Regions from separate parts of the Kitasatospora sp. NPDC032757 genome, predicted to be linked through region 2. Evidence: riboswitches for the same ligand, from Rfam matches in the RefSeq annotation. Region 2 holds a riboswitch; the other holds the start of a gene.

Region 1 (8,611 bases), on a different contig from region 2:
CGACGATCCGGACCTCGCCGCCGTAGGTCTGGTGCCCCTGCTCGGCACCGGGGTCGGTCCGCGCCGCCGTGACGATGTGGGCCAGCGAGACCCGGTGCGGCGAGGGCAGCCGGCCGAGCAGCCGGCGCAGCGAGTCCTCGCCCGGCACGCCGTCCGCGGCGGATCCCGAGTAGCCCAGACTGCGCTGGTAGTCCTGGTAGTTGAGGGTGTCGGCGTCCCGCCAGTCCTCGTCCGGCCCGGCCGTGTAGTGCGAGCCGTGCCCCGACGCCACCAGCGCCTCCCCCACCTCCCGGACCTGCGGGCCGTGGGCGCCGTAGCCGTACTCCAGGCCGTTGATGGTCACCCGGTACCGGGCCGGCCCGGTGTCCGGCCGCGGCGGCGGCAGCGGTGTGCCCGTGCCGCCCGCACCCGCGGCGATACGGGGCAGCACCACGTCCCTGAACTGCTGCACCCGCGCATCGCCGGGGCAGGCGGTACCGCCGTCCGACCAGTCCGGAAAGAGCCGGTGGTACCCGAAGCCCGGGTCGTCCGCGCTGCGGCAGACCCGTACGGGGATCCCGTGCTCCCGGTGCAGCCAGACCCCGAGCGCGATCAGCGCCGCGACCTGCGCGTCCGTCCACGGATCGGTGTGCTGGTCGTTGCTGGCCGACTCGACACTCACCGCCCCCGTCCCGTCCGCCCGCCGGTTGGCCCGCATGTTGGCGTCCGCCCGGGTCTGCGTGCCGATGAACTGGCCCACGCACCCGTCGTAGCCGACCCCGAAGTGCGACTCCAGATTGGTCGAGTCCCGCCAGTACTCGTACATGCGCCGCGGCGTCCACGGCGCCGCGATGCTGTGGAAGATCACCTGCGTCGGCACGATCGCCGGCTGCTCGTCCGACTCGGGCTGAAGCTCCATCTTCTCAGCGCCGGGGTACCAGGCCATCCGTCTCTCCTCGCCGGGCCCAGGGCGGTCCGCCCCTTACCCCCGACTAACGAGACCTCCGCCCCCTCAAGAGGACACCCCCTCCCCAAACCCCCCGTTCAGGTGAAACCGGACACCCCTCACGACCCCGGAAACGCAGAAGGCGGGTGCCGACTCGATGTCGGCACCCGCCTTGAGCAGGTGGTTCTCCTACCAGCGGAGAGCGTGGGATTCGAACCCACGGTACGGGGTCACCGCACGACAGTTTTCAAGACTGTTCCCTTAGGCCGCTCGGGCAGCTCTCCAGGCGGAGGTCAGCCTAACGGGTCCGGCGGGGTTCGGTGCACCGGGTTTCGGGGGTCGAGGGGGCCGGTCAGTCGCCGACGCGCTCGGCGAGGGTGACCTTGGTGGTGAAGGTCTGGCCGTTGCGGGTGTACTCGACGTCGACGGTCTCGCCGGGCTTGTGCGTCCAGATCTTGCTGACCAGGGCGGGGCCGTTCTCGATCGGGCTGCCGCCGAGCTTGGTGATGACGTCGCCGGGCTTGAGGCCGGCCTTGTCGGCGGCGCCGCCGGGGGTGACGGCGGGGGTGCCCTGGATGTCCCGGGTCTGGATCTGGGCGCCGTCGCCCTTGTAGTCGTCGTTGCGCAGGACGTCGAGCTTGGCGTAGACCGGCTTGCCGGTCTTGATCAGCGTCTCGGCGACCCACTTGGCCTGGTTGATCGGGATGGCGAAGCCGAGGCCGATGCTGCCGGCCCGGCCGGTGCTGGAGGTGTTGGACTGGATCGCCGAGTTGATGCCCATCACCGCGCCGCTGGAGTCCAGCAGCGGGCCGCCGGAGTTGCCGGGGTTGATGGAGGCGTCGGTCTGCAGGGCGTTCATGTATGAGGACTGGGCGCCGGTCTCGTCGCCGGAGGCGACCGGGCGGTCCTTGGCACTGATGATGCCGGTGGTGACGGTGGACTCCAGACCGTACGGCGCACCGATGGCGATGGTGGAGTCGCCGACGTTGACCTTGTCGGAGTCGGCCAGCGGAAGCGGCGTCAGCTTGCCCTTGGGCGGGCTGTCGAGCTTGATGACGGCGACGTCGTAGCCCTCGGCGCGGCCGAGCACGGACGCGTTGTAGGACGATCCGTCGGCGAACTTGACGGTCAGTTTGCCGCCGCTCGAGGCGGGCGCGACCACGTGGTTGTTGGTGAGGATGTGGCCCTCGGTGTCGAAGACGAAACCGGTGCCGGTGCCGGACTCGCCGTTGCCCTGCGCCTTGATGGTGACGACGCTGGGCAGCGCCTTCTGCGCGATGCCGGCGACGGAACCGGGGGCGGGCTCGTTCCTGCCCGGGTTGCTGGCCTGGACGGGGGTGCTCTTGTGGTCGTCCGCGGCGGAGATGCTGGTGTCGTTGCGGTCGGCGATGGTGACGCCGACCGCGCCGCCGGCCACACCGGCGACCAGGGCGACGGCGGCGACCAGGGCGATCAGGCCGCCGCGCTTCTTGCGCGGGCCGCCGGGCTCGGGGGCGGCGGGGTACTCGCCCGGGTAGCCGAGCGGGCCGCCGGGGTAGCCGGGGCCACCGGGCGTGCCGGCACCGCCGGCGCCACCGGCGGTGGAGTCGTGCATGCCCCAGCCGCCGAGCGGCTGGCCGGCGCCGAACGGGTGGTGCTGGGCCGGCGCGCCGGGAGCCGCCGGGGCGCCGTACGGGTCGTGGGCGGGGGTGGCCGCCGCGACCGGGGCGACGGGCGCGGCCGGGGTCGCGTACGGGTTGCCGGCCGGAGCGGCGGGCGCCGGGGCCGCGTGGGCCGCCGGGGCCGCGTGGGCGGCGGGCGCGGGCGGGGCGGGCGGCAGGACCGGCGGCGGTGCGTCGATGTACCCGGCGTCGGTCACCGCGGGGGCGGCCGGGACGGCCTCCGCAGCGGGCGCGATGGCCGGCTCGGACGCGGCTGCCGGCTCGGGGGCGGTCACCTTGCTGAACGCCAGCGTCGGCGTCGACCGGCCGGCGGCCGGCGTACCCGCCGCGGCGTCGGTCAGGGTGTAGTCGGCCTCGGGCGCCTCTGCGGGGGCGGAACCGGCGGACGCGGACTGCGCCGGACCGTCAGGAGCGGGACCCACCACCCCCTGGCCACCGGAGGGCTGCTCCCCCTGCGGCCCGGTGGACCCAATCTCGCGCTCGGTGCTCACGGACGACCTCCATAGCTGACAGGACCAACAACCATAGTTTTTCGCACACTCGATTCGATTGCCGTAAGGACCCTTCTGAAGAACTCATAAGAATCCTTAGCCCGGTCCAACAGCAGCCCCGATTCGACGCCCCCGACCGGCACCCCGACCGGCACCCCGGCCGGCGGCCCCCGCCGCCCTCCGCGGCGTCCCGCGATGCGGACCGCAGGCGCCTGGCCTTGGCGTACACCCCCGCGCCGGTTAGCCTGTCGCTCCAAACTGACACGCGGGAGCTTGGACCAACCAGGCTGAGAGTGCGCCGGTCGACCGTACGCCACGGACTCCGTGGACGGATCGTCGAGGGGGCGCAGACCGCCGGAACCTGTCCGGGTAATGCCGGCGTAGGGAGTATCGGCCATGCCGCCTGCTTCGCCATCCTCTTCTTCGGGCGCGCCCGCGTCCAAGGATTTCCCCGGGTCGTCCCCGGACGTCCACCCCACGGCCGCTGATTCCGACGCGGCCGCCCCCGCCTCCGGTTCCACCGCCGTGCTGGACCGTCCGCAGCGGACCGAGCGGGTCGAGGCGCCGCTCGTCCTGGACACCGCGCCGCCGCGCACGCTCCGCTTCCGGGACCACTTCGCGCTCTGGATGAACCTCGGCGTCAGCCTGATCGGCTTCACCACCGCCGCCACCGTGCTCGGCGCGCAGGGCAGCGAGCTGTCGCTGGCCGCCGCCGTCACCGCGATCGTGGCCGGCACCGTGGCCGGCACGGCGATGCTCGGCGTGGCCGCGCTGATCGGGGCGCGCACCGGCGCGCCGGCGATGGCGAACCTGCGCGGGCTGTTCGGGACGCGGCTCTCGTACGTGCCGACCGTGCTGAACATCGTCCAGTGCATCGGCTGGGGCGTGTACGAGCTGCTGGTCATCGCGATGGGCGCGCAGACCGTGGCGCACACCGAGGGCTACCGCTGGGTGTTCGTCGTGCTGGCCGGTGCGGTGACGACCGCGCTGACCATCTGGCCGCTGGGCGCGATCGCGGTGCTGCGCCGTTTCGTCGCCGCCGCGGTGGCGGTCGCGATGGTGTACTTCACCGTCCAGCTGGGCCGCCACGGCGTGCCGGACCCGGGCGCGGGCAACTGGCACGGCTTCCTGAAGGCCACCGACGCGATGATCGCCGTCTCGATCTCGTTCGTGCCGCTGGCCGCCGACTACACCCGCCACTCGCGTACGCCGCGCGCCGCGTTCTGGGGCAGCTTCTCCGGCTACACCGTCGCCCAGGTCTGGTGCTACGTGCTCGGGCTGTTCGCGCTGCTGCAGTCCGACGGCGACGCCACCAGGATCTTCGACTCGTTCCTGGGCGTCTGGGCCGGCTGGTTCTTCCTGCTGGTCCTGGTGCTGCGCGAGACCGACCAGTCCTTCGCCAACGTGTACTCGACCGCGATGTCGGTCCACAACCTGCTGCCGAAGGTGGACCGCCGGGTGCTCACCGGCGGGACCGGTGTGCTGATCACCGTGCTGGCGCTGCAGATCACCGAGTTCACCGACTCCTACTATGCCTTCCTGGGCCTGATCGGCTCGGTGTTCGTGCCGATGTTCGCGGTGCTGGCGGTGGACTACTTCCTCGGCGCCGGCCGGCGTGGCTGGAACCTCGCCGACGACGCGCCGTCCCGCTGGCTGATGCTGCTGCCGTGGGCGCTCGGCTTCGCGGTGTACCAGCTGATCGCGCCGACCGCGATCGCCGGCTGGTGGACGGACTTCTGGACCTCCGTCCAGGAGGCGCTGCACTTCACGCCCCAGGAGTGGACCTCGGCGTCGCTGTTCGGCTTCCTGGTGCCGGCCCTGGCCACCTGGGCGCTCACCCCGCTGACCCGCCGGTCCGCACCGGCCGGGAGCCCCACCGCCTGACCCCACCGCCTGACCCCGGCCGCCCGAGCGGCGACGGCTCCACCGAAGACGGCCCCGCCGATTGGGGCCGTCTTCGCCTTCGCGTCACTTCCGCCACCTATCGTGGAGGGTGTGACCAGCCCAGACCTCTCCCCGGCGACGGCGCGCACCGCGACGCCCGTCCAGGTGATCGCCCACCGTGGTTCCTCGCACGCGCTGCCCGAGCACACGCTCGCGGCCTACCGCCGGGCCCTCGAGGAGGGCGCGGACGCCGTCGAGTGCGACGTCCGGGTGACCGCCGACGGGGAGCTCGTCTGCGTCCACGACCGCCGGATCGGCCGGGTCTCGGACGGCCGCGGCACCGTCTCCGCGATGACGCTGGCGCAGCTGGAGGCGCACGACTTCGGCGCGTGGAAGACCGGCGTGCCGAGCGAGGACCCGGAGCTGCGCGGCGTGCTGCGGCTGGAGAGCCTGCTGGAGCTGGTCGCGGACTGCGGACGGCCGGTTGACCTGGCGATCGAGACCAAGCACCCGGTCCGTTTCCGGGGGCGGGTGGAGAGCGAGCTGCTGCGGATGCTCGACCGGTTCAAGATCGGCGGGGCGCAGCAGGGCGAGGAGCCCCGTGAGGGCGACCGCCCGCAGGCCCGGATCATGAGCTTCTCCTCGCTGGCCCTGACCCGGGTGGCCGCCGCCGCGCCGGAGTACCCGCGGGTCTTCCTGTTCGAGCGGATGCTGGCGCTCCAGGGCCGGCTGCGCCCGGGCGCGCCCCTGCCGGGCCGGGCCCGGATCGCCGGGCCGGGCATCGACCTGGTGCGGGCCAGGCCCCGGCTGGTGACGCGGCTGCGCGAGCTGGGCCACCAGGTGCACGTCTGGACCGTGGACGAGCCGGCCGACGTGGAGCTCTGTCTGGAGCTCGGGGTGTCGGCGATCATCACCAACCGCCCGGCGGAGGTGCTGGCCCAGCTCGGCCGGTGATCCCGTTCCGGTTCGTTCGCCCGGTCGCCCCCGCCCGTCCGCCGGTTCGCCCATCCCGCCCGCCCGTCGGTCCGCCCGGTCTCCCGCCCGTAAGTCCGCCCGGTCTCCCGCCCATCCGCCGGTCGGTTGATCGTTCCGGGAGGAACTCAAACCTTCCACGATCGTTTGTGCCGGAGATTATCCGTTTTAACGACGGAGGGTGAGCACCGAATCACCTGTCGCGCACCGAGGGTCGCGGGTCTTGAAATGTCCGCGCGGGATCGCCGCGCGGTCGTTTCCGACGCATTACCAAGGGGCATCCATCCCTCGGCATACGCTGAAGGAGGTCCGGGGGTGGCGTTGATGGTGGCGCGTGAAGTGCCGACTTCATCGACCATGGCAGTGCCGCACGGCCCAGCGAGTGTCGGGGTCGCACGGCGCCGACTGCGTCGAGATCTGGGTGACCGGGAGATACCGGAACCGGTCATTGATGATGCTGTTCTGATCCTTTCCGAACTGCTGAGCAATGCCTGTCGATACGCCCGGCCGCTCGGCCCGCTCCTCGCGCTCGGCCGCAGTGCCCGCGCCGAGGTGGTGGACCAGGTGCTGGTCGGCGTCCCCTCCGGGGCCGCCGGTGCAGCGGGCGCCAAGACCCGGGCGCAGGCCCAGCCGGCCGACGGAGAGGCCGACGGCGGCATCCTGGTCCGCTGGCAGATGCACGCGGACGGAATCCTCACCCTGGAGGTGACCGACGGCGGGTCGCAGACCCGGCCGTCCCCCGCCAGCCCGTCGCTGACCTCGCGCGGCGGCCGCGGGCTGGGCATCGTCGGCCGGCTGGCCAGCGACTGGGGCGTGCGCGACGCGCCCGGCGAGGTCACGGTGTGGGCGGCGCTGCCCGCCCGGGCCCGGCACGCCCGGCGCGCAGGCGGTGATGCCCGCAGCGCCTGACCGTCTGCGGACACCCCCGCCCCGCTCGGCGTCCCGGTGCGTGCCCATGTGCCGGGAGAACGTCAGTAGGCTGCCCGGAGCACAACACAACCGTCCCCGGGAGAGCCGCACCATGGGCAAGAAGGCCGCCAAGAAGGCGCCGCAGCGCAGCCAGTCCACCACCGCCGTCACGGGTGAGATCCCCGTGGTCGGGGCCCGCGAGAACTGCCCCTGCGGTTCGGGCCGCCGGTACAAGGCCTGCCACGGCCGGGAGGCCTCGCACGCCGTGCAGGAGCTGGTGCACCGCCCGTTCGAGGGCCTGCCGGGTGAGGCCGACTGGGTGGCGCTGCGCGAGCTGGTACCGGCCGCGACGGCGCCGCTGACGCTGGCCGCAGGGGTGGCCGAGGCCGCCAACGGTGACGTCCCGTCGGTGACGCTGGCCACCGTCCTGCCGCTGGCCTGGCCGGCGCTGCGCCGCCAGGACGGCTCGATCCTGCTCGGCCTGCAGACCCAGTCCGCCTCCGGCGACCTGAGCCGCGACCTGGCGGACGCCCTGGAGCTGGCGCTGGCCACCGAGCCGGGCACCCCGGTGCCGGCCCGCCGCACCGTCCCGGGCGGCCGCCGCCTGCAGGACCTGCTGGACCTCGACGCCGCCTTCGCGCCCGCCGTGCACACCGGCTTCGAGTTCTGGCTGGAGGACGCCGAGACCGCCACCGGCGAGGTGGCCGCCTCGCTGGAGCGCGCCAACGCCTCGGCGATCCCCACCGAGAAGCTGGCCAGCGTCGACTCGGCGTACTGGTGCGGCACCCCGGACAAGAACCACCTGCGCTGGGTGATGACCGTCCCGGAGGAGCAGCTGCTGGACGCGCTGGCCCGGCTGACCGCCGCCGACCGGTCCTCGATCGGCGAGGACACCCGCCTGGTCGGCTCGTTCCGCGCGCACGGCCTGACCGTCCCGGTCTGGGACCTGCCGCTCGCCATGACGGCGGCCGACTGCGAGAAGCCGGCCGCCGAGTTCGCCGAGCGGCTCGCCGCGACGCTGGCCGACGCCACGCCGCTGACGGCCGAGGAGCGGCGCGCCCGGGCGAACCTGGTGAACCGTCAGGTCACCCTGAACTAAAGGCACCCGGGATCCGGGTGATACGCGTCACATTGGCCGTCGGGGCCGCAATTTCCGGGCTGTGAAGGCCTCTTGGAAATTGGCGTGGCCGCGGATCCTTGTTACTGTCTAAAGAGTCCGGTCGCTGGTGCATCCCCCGTCGCCAGCGGCCGGATCTTTGTTTTTCCGGATCATCCGGTTCGGCCGCGCCGAGGATCATCCGGTTCGAGCGTGCCCGATCAGTATGCCGAGCGCCCGCTGTCCAGCCGGACCGTCGCCTCGACCAACTCGCCCAGTAGCGGCCCGACCTGGGGCAGCCAGACCCCGCCGTCGGCCGCCGGGCGGGGCGCCAGCACCCAGCGCACCCGGCCGCCCGCCCCGCCGCCGGGCGGCAGCGGCAGGAAGCCGCCCGTCCCGTGGTAGCGCAACGAGCCCGGCACCCAAGGGAGTTGGGCGAGCATCTCGCCGAGCGCCTCCAGTGAGTAGGGGGCGACCAGCAGCGCGTAGCGTCCGGGCAGCGCCAGCACCGGGCCGAGCGGCAGACGCAGCGCGCCGAGATAGGCGAGTGCCCGGGCGCCGGCCGCCGCCGGCAGGCTGACCGCCGAGACGGTCCCACCGGTCGCGGCCAGGACGGGCGCGTCCGGGCTCTGCCGCTCCCACCACCACCGCACCATCCGGGCGTCGGTGGTGG
Region 2 (8,611 bases):
CGACCCGGAGAGCCGGCACGTCTTCCCCGACGGCACCGACCTGACGCTGCCGAACGCCTCCCGCGGCGGCGTCATCCAGGCGCTGGACGCCACGTTCGGCGCCGGTTGGGGCGCCCGCTGGGCCGAGGTGATGAACCACGGCCGCACGGTCTGGGAGGCGACCCGCCGCCCGCTGCTGGAGGAGCCGCTCCCGGCCGACCCCGCACCGCTGCACACCGACCCGTACCCCGGCCCGCCCCGCAAGGGCCTGGCCAGGCTCCTCCGCCCGCGGCCCCGGACGCTCACCGGTGTGGCCGCCCAGGAGCTCGGTGGCCACCCGGCCCTGACCGCCCTGCTGTCCGAGTACGCGCTGCGCTTCGGCCTCCACCCGGACACGGCCCCGGCGAGCGCCACCGTGCTGCCGTACATGGAGCAGTCCTTCGGCGTCTGGTATGTCAAGGGCGGCCTCCGCGCGCTGGCCGACGCGGTGTACCGGCGCTGCGAACTGCGCGCCGTGGACTTCCGCTTCGACACCGAGGTCATCGCGGTGGCCACCAAGGACGGCCGCGCCTGCGGCGTCGACACCACGGCCGGCCGGATCGACGCCGACGTGGTGGTCTCCTCGATGGACGCCTGGTCGTTGTTCAGCCGGCGCATCGCCGAGTGGCCGGACGGCGGCGACCCCGCCGAGTGGGGGCACTACGAGCAGCCGAACGGCCGCTTCGTCGTGCTGCTCGCGCTGCGCGGGGCGCGGCCGGACGGCACCCCGCACCGCACCGTGGTCCACGCCGCCGAGCCGGCGGCCGAGTGGAACGCGCTCACCCTTGGCGCCCAGCCCTGCGAGCACCCGACGGTGCAGGTCCTGCGACCCGACGACTCCTCGCTGCGCCCGGACGACGACCACGAGAGCGTCGTCCTCACCGTGACCGTGCCGGGGCAGGGCGATGTCGACTGGACGGAGCCCGGCCTGGCCGACCGCTACGCCGACCGGCTGCTGGACCACGTCGACGCGGCCGGGCTCGGCCTGCGCGAGCGGGTGCTGTGGCGAGTGGTGCGCACGCCCGAGGACACCCGCCGGGAAACCGGCGCGTTCATGGGAGCCGTCCCCCGCCCCGCGCTGGCCGGGCAGGGCGGGAACTTCCTGCAGTCCGCCAACGAGTCACCCGTCCCCGGCCTCTACCTGATCGGCGGCGCCGCCCACCCCGGCGGCGGGCTGGCCCGGGTCGGCATGTCGGCCTGCATCGCGGCCAACCTCATCGGCCCGGCCTGAGCGCGCCGCGCGGGGGAACCGGCCCGGCCGACTCCCTCTGCGGCGCCGCGCCCGGCTCAGCCCTGCTGCTGCCAGGTGTTCTGCTGCTGGTAGCCGTACTCGTAGACCGGCTGCTGCGGGATGCCCTGCTGCGGCTGCTGCTCGGGCTGCCACTGCTGCTGGGCCTGCTGCGCGTGCTGCGCCTGCTGGTCGTAGCCGTACGGGTCGGGCTGCTGCTGGTACGTGCCGTAGGCGTCGGGCTGCTGCTGGTAGGCCGCGTACTGGTCCGGCTGGACGGCCTGCTGCTGGTAGCCGCCGTAGCCCTGGTCGTAGGCGAAGGCCGGCTGCTGCTGGGTCTGCCACTGCTGCTGTTGCTGGACGTTCTGGTCCCAGGCCTGCTGCTGCGGGGCGTCGTAGCCGGCCTGGTAGGCCTCGGCGTACGGGTCCGGCTGGGCCTGCTGCGGCTGCTGCACCTGCTGCTCGTAGTACCCGGGCGCGTAGACGCCGTCCGCGGCGAGCTCCTGCATCTCGAAGGCGGCGGTCTGCTCGACGGCGGGGGCGTCCTCGGCGGCCGGTGCCGGCTCGGGGCTGCTCTCCTCGACCGCGCTGACCGTGCCGATCCGGTCGACCGCCACCGCGGTGGCCACCACCGCCCCGCCGGTCAGCGCTCCGAGCAGCGGCACCTTGGCGAGCGGGCCGGGCAGGCCGCCGTCGGCGCTGCGCAGCGACCAGCCGGCGGCGTAGCCGCGCTTCACGGAGAGGGTGACGAGGGTCTGGCCGAGCGCGAAGAGGGCCGCGCCGGCGCCGATCACCACGACCGAGCCGAGCGCCATCCCGGCGGGCACCCCGAGGAAGCCGGCCAGGGCCAGGGCCCGCCAGTGCACCGGGGCGCGGTTCTGCAGCAGCAGCTCGGCGACCAGCCAGAGCGCCACCACCGCCAACGCGGCGTACAGCAGCAGGTATCCGATGCCCATCCGCCCGCTACCTCCAGTCGCGTGCCCGCGCGCGCCGCGCGTGTGCGGCGACTGTACCGGTTCAACGGCCGGGGTACCGCATCGCGTTCCCGGCGGCTCCCGCCCGTGCGGGGTGCCGCCGGCCGCCGGCCCGGCCGGGCCGGCGGCGCAGCTCAGCGCTGGTGCAGACCGAGGTTCTGGTAGATCTCCAGGGTCGCGGTCGAGTGGTTGAGCGTGATGAAGTGCAGGCCGGGGGCGCCCTCCGCGAGCAGCCGCTCGGACATCGCGGTGGCGTGCTCCATGCCGACCTCGCGCAGGGCGGCCGGGTCGTCGATGGCCGCGCGCAGCCGGGCCTCCAGCTCGGCCGGGAAGGCCGAACCGCTCAGCTGCGGGAACCGGTCCAGCTGCTTGGCGTTGGTGACCGGCATGATCTCCGGGATGATCGGCGTCTCGCAGCCGGCCGCCGCGACCCGGTCGCGCAGCCGCAGGTAGTCGTCGACCTCGAAGAACATCTGGGTGATCGCGTAGTCGGCCCCGGAGCGGATCTTCGCCACGAAGTGGCGGATGTCCTCGTCCCAGTCGGTCGAGCGCGGGTGCATGTTCGGCGAGGCGGCCACGCCCACGCAGAAGTCGCCGATGCCCTTGATCAGCTCCACCAGCTCGTACGCGTAGGTGACCCCCTGCGGGTGCTTCACCCACTCGCCCATCGGGTCGCCGGGCGGGTCGCCGCGCACCGCGAGGACGTTGCGTACGCCCTGGTCGGCGTACTGGCCGATGATGTTGCGCAGCTCGGCGATCGAGTGGTCGACGGCGGTCAGGTGGGCGACCGGCGTCAGCGTGGTCTCGGTGGCGATCCGGCCGACCATGTTGACGGTGCGCTCGCGCGAGGAGCCGCCGGCCCCGTACGTCATGCAGACGAAGTTGGGGTCGAGCGGTTCGAGCCGGCGGATGGCGTCCCAGAGACGCTGTTCGCCGACCTCGGTGCGCGGGGGCATGAACTCGAAGGAGAAGGATCGCTTGCCGGCCGCCAGAAGCTCGCGGACCGTCAGCGCGCGGTCTGTTCTGGTGGAAGCGACGCCGAGTGCCATGCTGGCAGGTTAACCGTCGGTCGAAGGGCACGGACAACTCGGTCCCACCAATTGAGACAAGTGGTGGACGGTATTCCGCTTCCCGGCCCCGCCGCTCCGGGAGGCCCCGGAGGCTCGTCCGTACAGCTGTTCCCGGCCGCCCGGCTAGGCTTGCTGCACCCCCTGCCAAACTCCCGGAGCCTCATCGTGACCTCGTCCAGCAACCGGCCGGCCAACCCCATTGACGTGGAGGACGTGCGCGGGCGCGTCAACGCGGCCCTCGCCGGCTTCATGGACGGCCAGGCGGCCCTGCTCGGGAAGATCTCCCCGCAGCTGGCGCCCGCGGTCGAGGCGCTGCGCGACTTCCTGCTGGACGGCGGGAAGCGACTGCGCCCGGCGTTCTGCTACTGGGGCTGGCGCGGCGCCGGCGGCCCGGCGGCCGGCGAGGGCATCGCCAACGCGGCGGCCGCCCTGGAGCTCCTCCAGGCGAGCGCGCTGGTCCACGACGACCTGATGGACCGCAGCGACACCCGCCGCGGCCTGCCCTCGGTCCACCGCCGCTTCGAGGCCCTGCACCGCGACAGCGGCTGGCGCGGCGACCGCGAGCAGTACGGCGCCTCGGCCGCGGTGCTGCTCGGCGACCTGCTGCTGATCTGGTGCGACGAGCTGTTCCTGCGCTCGGGCCTGGACCCGGCGGCGGTGCTGGCCGCCAAGCCGATGTTCGACCTGATGCGCACCGAGGTCATGGTCGGCCAGTACCTGGACGTGCTGGAGCCGGTCGCCGGTGACTCCACCGACCCGGGCGCGCTGGACCGGGCGCAGACGGTGCTGCACTACAAGTCGGCCAAGTACACGATCGAGCGGCCGCTCCAGGTCGGCGCGCTGCTGGCCGGGGCGCGGCCGGAACTGGTCGAGGCGTACGGGGCGTTCGGCCTGCCGCTGGGCGAGGCGTTCCAGCTCCGGGATGATCTGCTCGGCGTCTTCGGCGACCCGGCGGTCACCGGCAAGCCCGCCGGGGACGACCTGCGCGAGGGCAAGCGGACCCTGCTGGTCGCGCACGCGATGCGCGGGCTGTCCGCCGCCGACGCCCGCCACCTGGACGAGCGCCTCGGTGCGCCGGACCTCGCGCCCGAGGAGGTGGCCCGGCTGCGGGCCCTGGTCGGGCGCAGCGGCGCGCCCGAGCTGGTGGAGCGGCGGATCGAGGAGCTGATGCGGCAGTCGCTGACCGCGCTGGAGGCCGCACCGCTGGCCGACGGACGGGCCCGCGAGGTGCTGCTGGCGCTGGCCGAGGCCGCCACCGTCCGCAAGTACTGAGGAGTACCCGGGGCGCGGCGGCGGCCTCGTCCGGCGTCTGTGCGTCCGTACGTCTGCGGCGTCAGGCCTGGCGCAGCCGCCGGGCGAGCGCGGCGGCGGCCGCCTGCGGGTCCTCCGCGGCGGTGATGGCGCGCACCACGACGACCCGGCTCGCACCGGCCGCGAGCACCTCGTCCAGGTTGCCGAGGTCGATGCCGCCGATGGCGAACCACGGCCGGTCGGTGGCCCGCCCGGCCGCGTACGAGACCAGGCCGAGGCCGGGCGCGTGGCGGCCGGGCTTGGTCGGGGTGGGCCAGACCGGGCCGGTGCAGAAGTAGTCCACGCCGGGCTCGGCGATCGCCGCGTCCACCTCGGCCTCGGCGTGGCAGGAACGGCCGATCAGCACGTCCTCGCCGAGGATCGCCCGGGCGGCCGCCACCGGCAGGTCGTCCTGGCCGAGGTGCAGCACCTCGGGGCGGGCGGCGTGCGCGACGTCGGCGCGGTCGTTGACCGAGAGCAGCTTGCCGTGCCGGCGGCAGGCGTCGGCGAAGACCTCCAGCGCCGCCAGCTCCTGCTTGGCCTCCAGCCCCTTGTCACGGAGCTGGACGATGTCCACCCCACCGGCCAGCGCCGCGTCCAGGAACTCGGCGAGGTCGCCCTGCTCACGCCGGGCGTCGGTGCACAGGTAGAGCCGGGCGTCGGCGAGCCGCCGGCGCAGCGTTTCCGCGGCCATCAGATCAGCATCGCCTGGGCGCGGCGCTTCACCTCGGTGCCGCGGTTCTCCCGGAGCGCCTGGATCGGGCTGCCCGGCAGCGACGGGTCCTCGGTGAAGAGCCACTCCAGGATCTCCACGTCGTTGTACCCGCAGTCGCGCAGGACGGTCAGGGTGCCGGACAGGTGCTTGACCAGGCCCGGGCCGTCGATGAACGCCGCCGGCACCTGCAGCGACCTGTTCGGGCCTCGCCGGATCGCGATCAGCCCGCCGTTCTTGACCAGGTCACGCACCTCGGTGACCCGGACCCCCCACTGCTCCGAAATGTCGGGCAGGTACATCCACTCGGGGACCAGGGCTTCAATCTTGCTTTCGATCTCACTCACGCCACCAGACTGCCACCTCCGCGGCCCGCCGCGCACCAGCCGGCCGCCCGGGGGCTCGTCCAGCGGCCCCCGGCGCTACCCCGCGGCGGCCGACTTGAGCGGTACCGCCGGGTCCGCGGCCCGGGCCCGGTCCAGCACCGTGGCGCGTTCGACCAGCCGGCGGCCCTGGGTGAGGTCGCGTGGGCGGTCGACGGTGAGCAGGGCCCGCAGCGCGCCGTCGCGCAGCCAGAGCACGGCCCAGGTCGGGTCCGCCGGAGAGCCGCGCCAGACCAGCTCGTCGCCGTCGCCGTGCCGGCCGACGTACTGGACCATCCGGCCGAACTGCTCCGACCAGAAGTACGGCACCGGGTCGTACGGGGCGTCCGCGCCGAGCACCGCGGCGGCCGCGGCCTCGCCGGACTGCAGCGCGTGGTCCCAGTGCTGGACGGTGAGCCGGCCGCCCGTCCGGGCGGAGGGGTAGCTCGCGCAGTCGCCGGCCGCGTAGACGCCGGGCAGGCCGGTGCGCAGCCGCTCGTCCACCAGGACGGCGCCGGCCGCGTCCAGCTCGACGCCCGAGCCGGCCAGCCAGTCCGTCGCCGGGCGGGCGCCGATGCCGACAACCACCTCGTCGGCCGGCAGGTGCGAGCCGTCCGCCAGCAGCACCGCCCCCGGCTCGACGGCAGCGACGGCGGCGCCGCAGCGCAGCTCGACCCCGGCCTCGGCGTACCAGGCGGCCATCGCCCGGCCGATCTCGGTGGGCAGCGCGCCGGGGACGGGCGCCGGGCCCGCCTCGACGACCGTCACCTCGCAGCCGGCCGTGCGGGCGGCGGTGGCGACCTCGGCGCCGATCCAGCCCGCGCCGACCAGCACCAGGCGCAGGCCCGGGCGGAGCAGGGCGCGCAGGGCGAGCGCGTCGTCCAGGGTGTGCAGCAGGTGTGCGCGCTCGGCGCCGGGCAGGACGCGCGGAGTGGCGCCGGTGGCGATCACCAGGGCGGCGTACGGCAGGTCGCCGCCGTCGGTGTGCAGGAGGCCGGGGGTGAGGCCGGTGGCGCGGCGGCCGGTGAGCACCTCGATGCCGAGGTGCGCGAAGTCGATGTCCAGGGTGGTGGCGTCGGCCTTGCCGAGCAGCACCTCCTTGGAGAGCGGCGGCCGGTCGTAGGGCGCGTGCGGCTCGTCGCCCACCAGCACGATCCGCCCCTGCCAGCCGCCCCGCCGCAGGCCCGAGGCGCACTGCGCCCCGGCCAGCCCGGCCCCGACCACGACCACCTGATCCGTCCCGCTCAGCTCTGCCACGCCGTCACTGTACTGGCGCCCGCCGGGCGCGCCAGGGGGCGTCCCACCTTTCGTACCCGCCCCTCGGCAGCACCGGCCACTCCCGCTCCTCCCGGCCCCGCGGCCCACTCCCGCCCCACCCTCGTGCGCGCCTTCGGCGCCGCCGGCCGCCCGGCCTGCTCGGGCCCCGGCCGCCCGCGTCCCACCCTTCGTACGCGCCTTCGGCGGCTCGGACGCCCGGAGTTAAGGTGGGGGCACCATCACGGGAGCCCGGCGGACCGGGCTGAGAGGCGGGCTGACACGGCCTGCGACCGTCCGAACCTGATCCGGGTCATACCGGCGAAGGGAGAGCAGCGACTTTGACACGCTTGGCACCGGACGCCCACGCCGGCGTGCTGGTGATCGGCGGGGGCATCATCGGCCTCGCCGTCGCCTGGCGCGCCGCCCAGCGCGGGCTGGAGAACATCGTGGTGGCCGACCCGCGGCCCGGCGGCGGCGCCGCCCAGGTCGCGGCCGGCATGCTCGCCCCCGTCACCGAGCTCCAGTACGGCGAGGAGCCGCTGCTGCGCCTGGGCATGGCCTCCAACGAGCGGTACGCGGCCTTCGCCGCCGAGCTCACCGAGGCCAGTGGCGGCCAGGACACCGGCTACCGCCCGTGCGGCACCCTCGCCGTCGCCCTCGACTCGGACGACCGCGAGGAACTGCGCGAGCTGCACGCCTTCCACCGGCGGCTCGGCCTGGACTCGCAGTGGCTCACCGGCCGCGAGGCCCGCCGGCTCGAACCGATGCTCGCCCCGGGCGTCCGCGGCGGCCTGCACGTCACCGACGACCACCAGGTCGACGGCCGCCGGCTCGCCAAGGCGCTCGTCCTCGCCTGCGAGCGGGCCGGCGTCCGGCTGCACCGTGCCGAGGCGACCGAGCTGCTGGCCGAGGGCGGCCGCGCCACCGGCGCCCGGCTCGCCACCGGCGAGACCGTCACCGCCGATCAGGTCGTCCTGGCCGCCGGCCCGTGGAGCCACCAGCTGCCCGGCCTGCCCGAGGGCGTGCTGCCGGCCATCCGCCCGGTGAAGGGCCAGATCCTGCGGCTGCGGATCCCGGAGGCGTACCGGCCGTTCCTCTCCCGCAACGTCCGCGCGGTGGTCCGCGGCCGGCACCTCTACCTGGTGCCCCGTGAGAACGGCGAGCTGGTGATCGGCGCCACCAGCGAGGAGCAGGGGTACGACACCACCGTCACCGCCGGCGGCGTGTACGAACTGCTGCGCGACGCCCACGAGTTGGTCCCCGGCATCACCGAACTGCCGCTGGTGGAGACGTCGGCCGGGCTGCGCCCGGGCTCGCCCGACAACGCGCCGCTGCTCGGGCCGACCGCCCTGCCCGGCCTGGTCGCCGCCACCGGCCACTACCGCAACGGCGTGCTGCTCACCCCGGTGACCGCCGACGTGGTCGCCGAGTACCTGGCCACCGGCACGACGCCGGACCTCGCCGCGCCGTTCTCCCCCACTCGCTTCACGACGAAGGTCCCCGCATGAGCGACATCCCCCTCACCGTCAATGGCGAGCCCCGCCAGGTGCCCGCCGCGACCACCCTCGCCGAGGTGGTGGCCACCCTCAGCCGGGCCAACTCCGGCGTCGCCGCCGCGCTCAACGAGGCCGTGGTCCCGCGCAGTTCGTGGCCGCTCACACAGCTCTCGGCCGGCGACCGGATCGAGATCCTCACCGCCG

What was found. Region 2 has a riboswitch for thiamine pyrophosphate ahead of thiO (glycine oxidase ThiO). Riboswitches for the same ligand answer to the same signal wherever they lie in the genome.
Region 1: linked by a shared signal. The riboswitch ahead of ACZ5WK_RS19650 (purine-cytosine permease family protein) and the one ahead of thiO (glycine oxidase ThiO) in region 2 are both predicted to bind thiamine pyrophosphate.

The regions. Positions count from the first base shown of each region.
Region 1 is NZ_JBVINN010000016.1:90,049-98,659, reverse strand. It holds gene ACZ5WK_RS19665 (peptidoglycan-binding protein) at 1-925, opposite strand, end outside; tRNA gene ACZ5WK_RS19660 (tRNA-Ser) at 1,122-1,209, opposite strand; gene ACZ5WK_RS19655 (S1C family serine protease) at 1,278-3,077, opposite strand; TPP riboswitch at 3,333-3,481, shown strand; gene ACZ5WK_RS19650 (purine-cytosine permease family protein) at 3,474-4,961, shown strand; gene ACZ5WK_RS19645 (glycerophosphodiester phosphodiesterase family protein) at 5,073-5,915, shown strand; gene ACZ5WK_RS19640 (ATP-binding protein) at 6,249-6,842, shown strand; gene ACZ5WK_RS19635 (DUF5926 family protein) at 6,955-7,941, shown strand; gene ACZ5WK_RS19630 (bifunctional DNA primase/polymerase) at 8,160-8,611, opposite strand, start outside.
Region 2 is NZ_JBVINN010000003.1:281,304-289,914, reverse strand. It holds gene ACZ5WK_RS06845 (phytoene desaturase family protein) at 1-1,249, shown strand, start outside; gene ACZ5WK_RS06840 (hypothetical protein) at 1,306-2,202, opposite strand; gene metF (methylenetetrahydrofolate reductase [NAD(P)H]) at 2,355-3,269, opposite strand; gene ACZ5WK_RS06830 (polyprenyl synthetase family protein) at 3,456-4,562, shown strand; gene thiE (thiamine phosphate synthase) at 4,624-5,274, opposite strand; gene ACZ5WK_RS06820 (Rv2175c family DNA-binding protein) at 5,274-5,639, opposite strand; gene ACZ5WK_RS06815 (NAD(P)/FAD-dependent oxidoreductase) at 5,715-6,911, opposite strand; TPP riboswitch at 7,143-7,255, shown strand; gene thiO (glycine oxidase ThiO) at 7,250-8,419, shown strand; gene thiS (sulfur carrier protein ThiS) at 8,416-8,611, shown strand, end outside.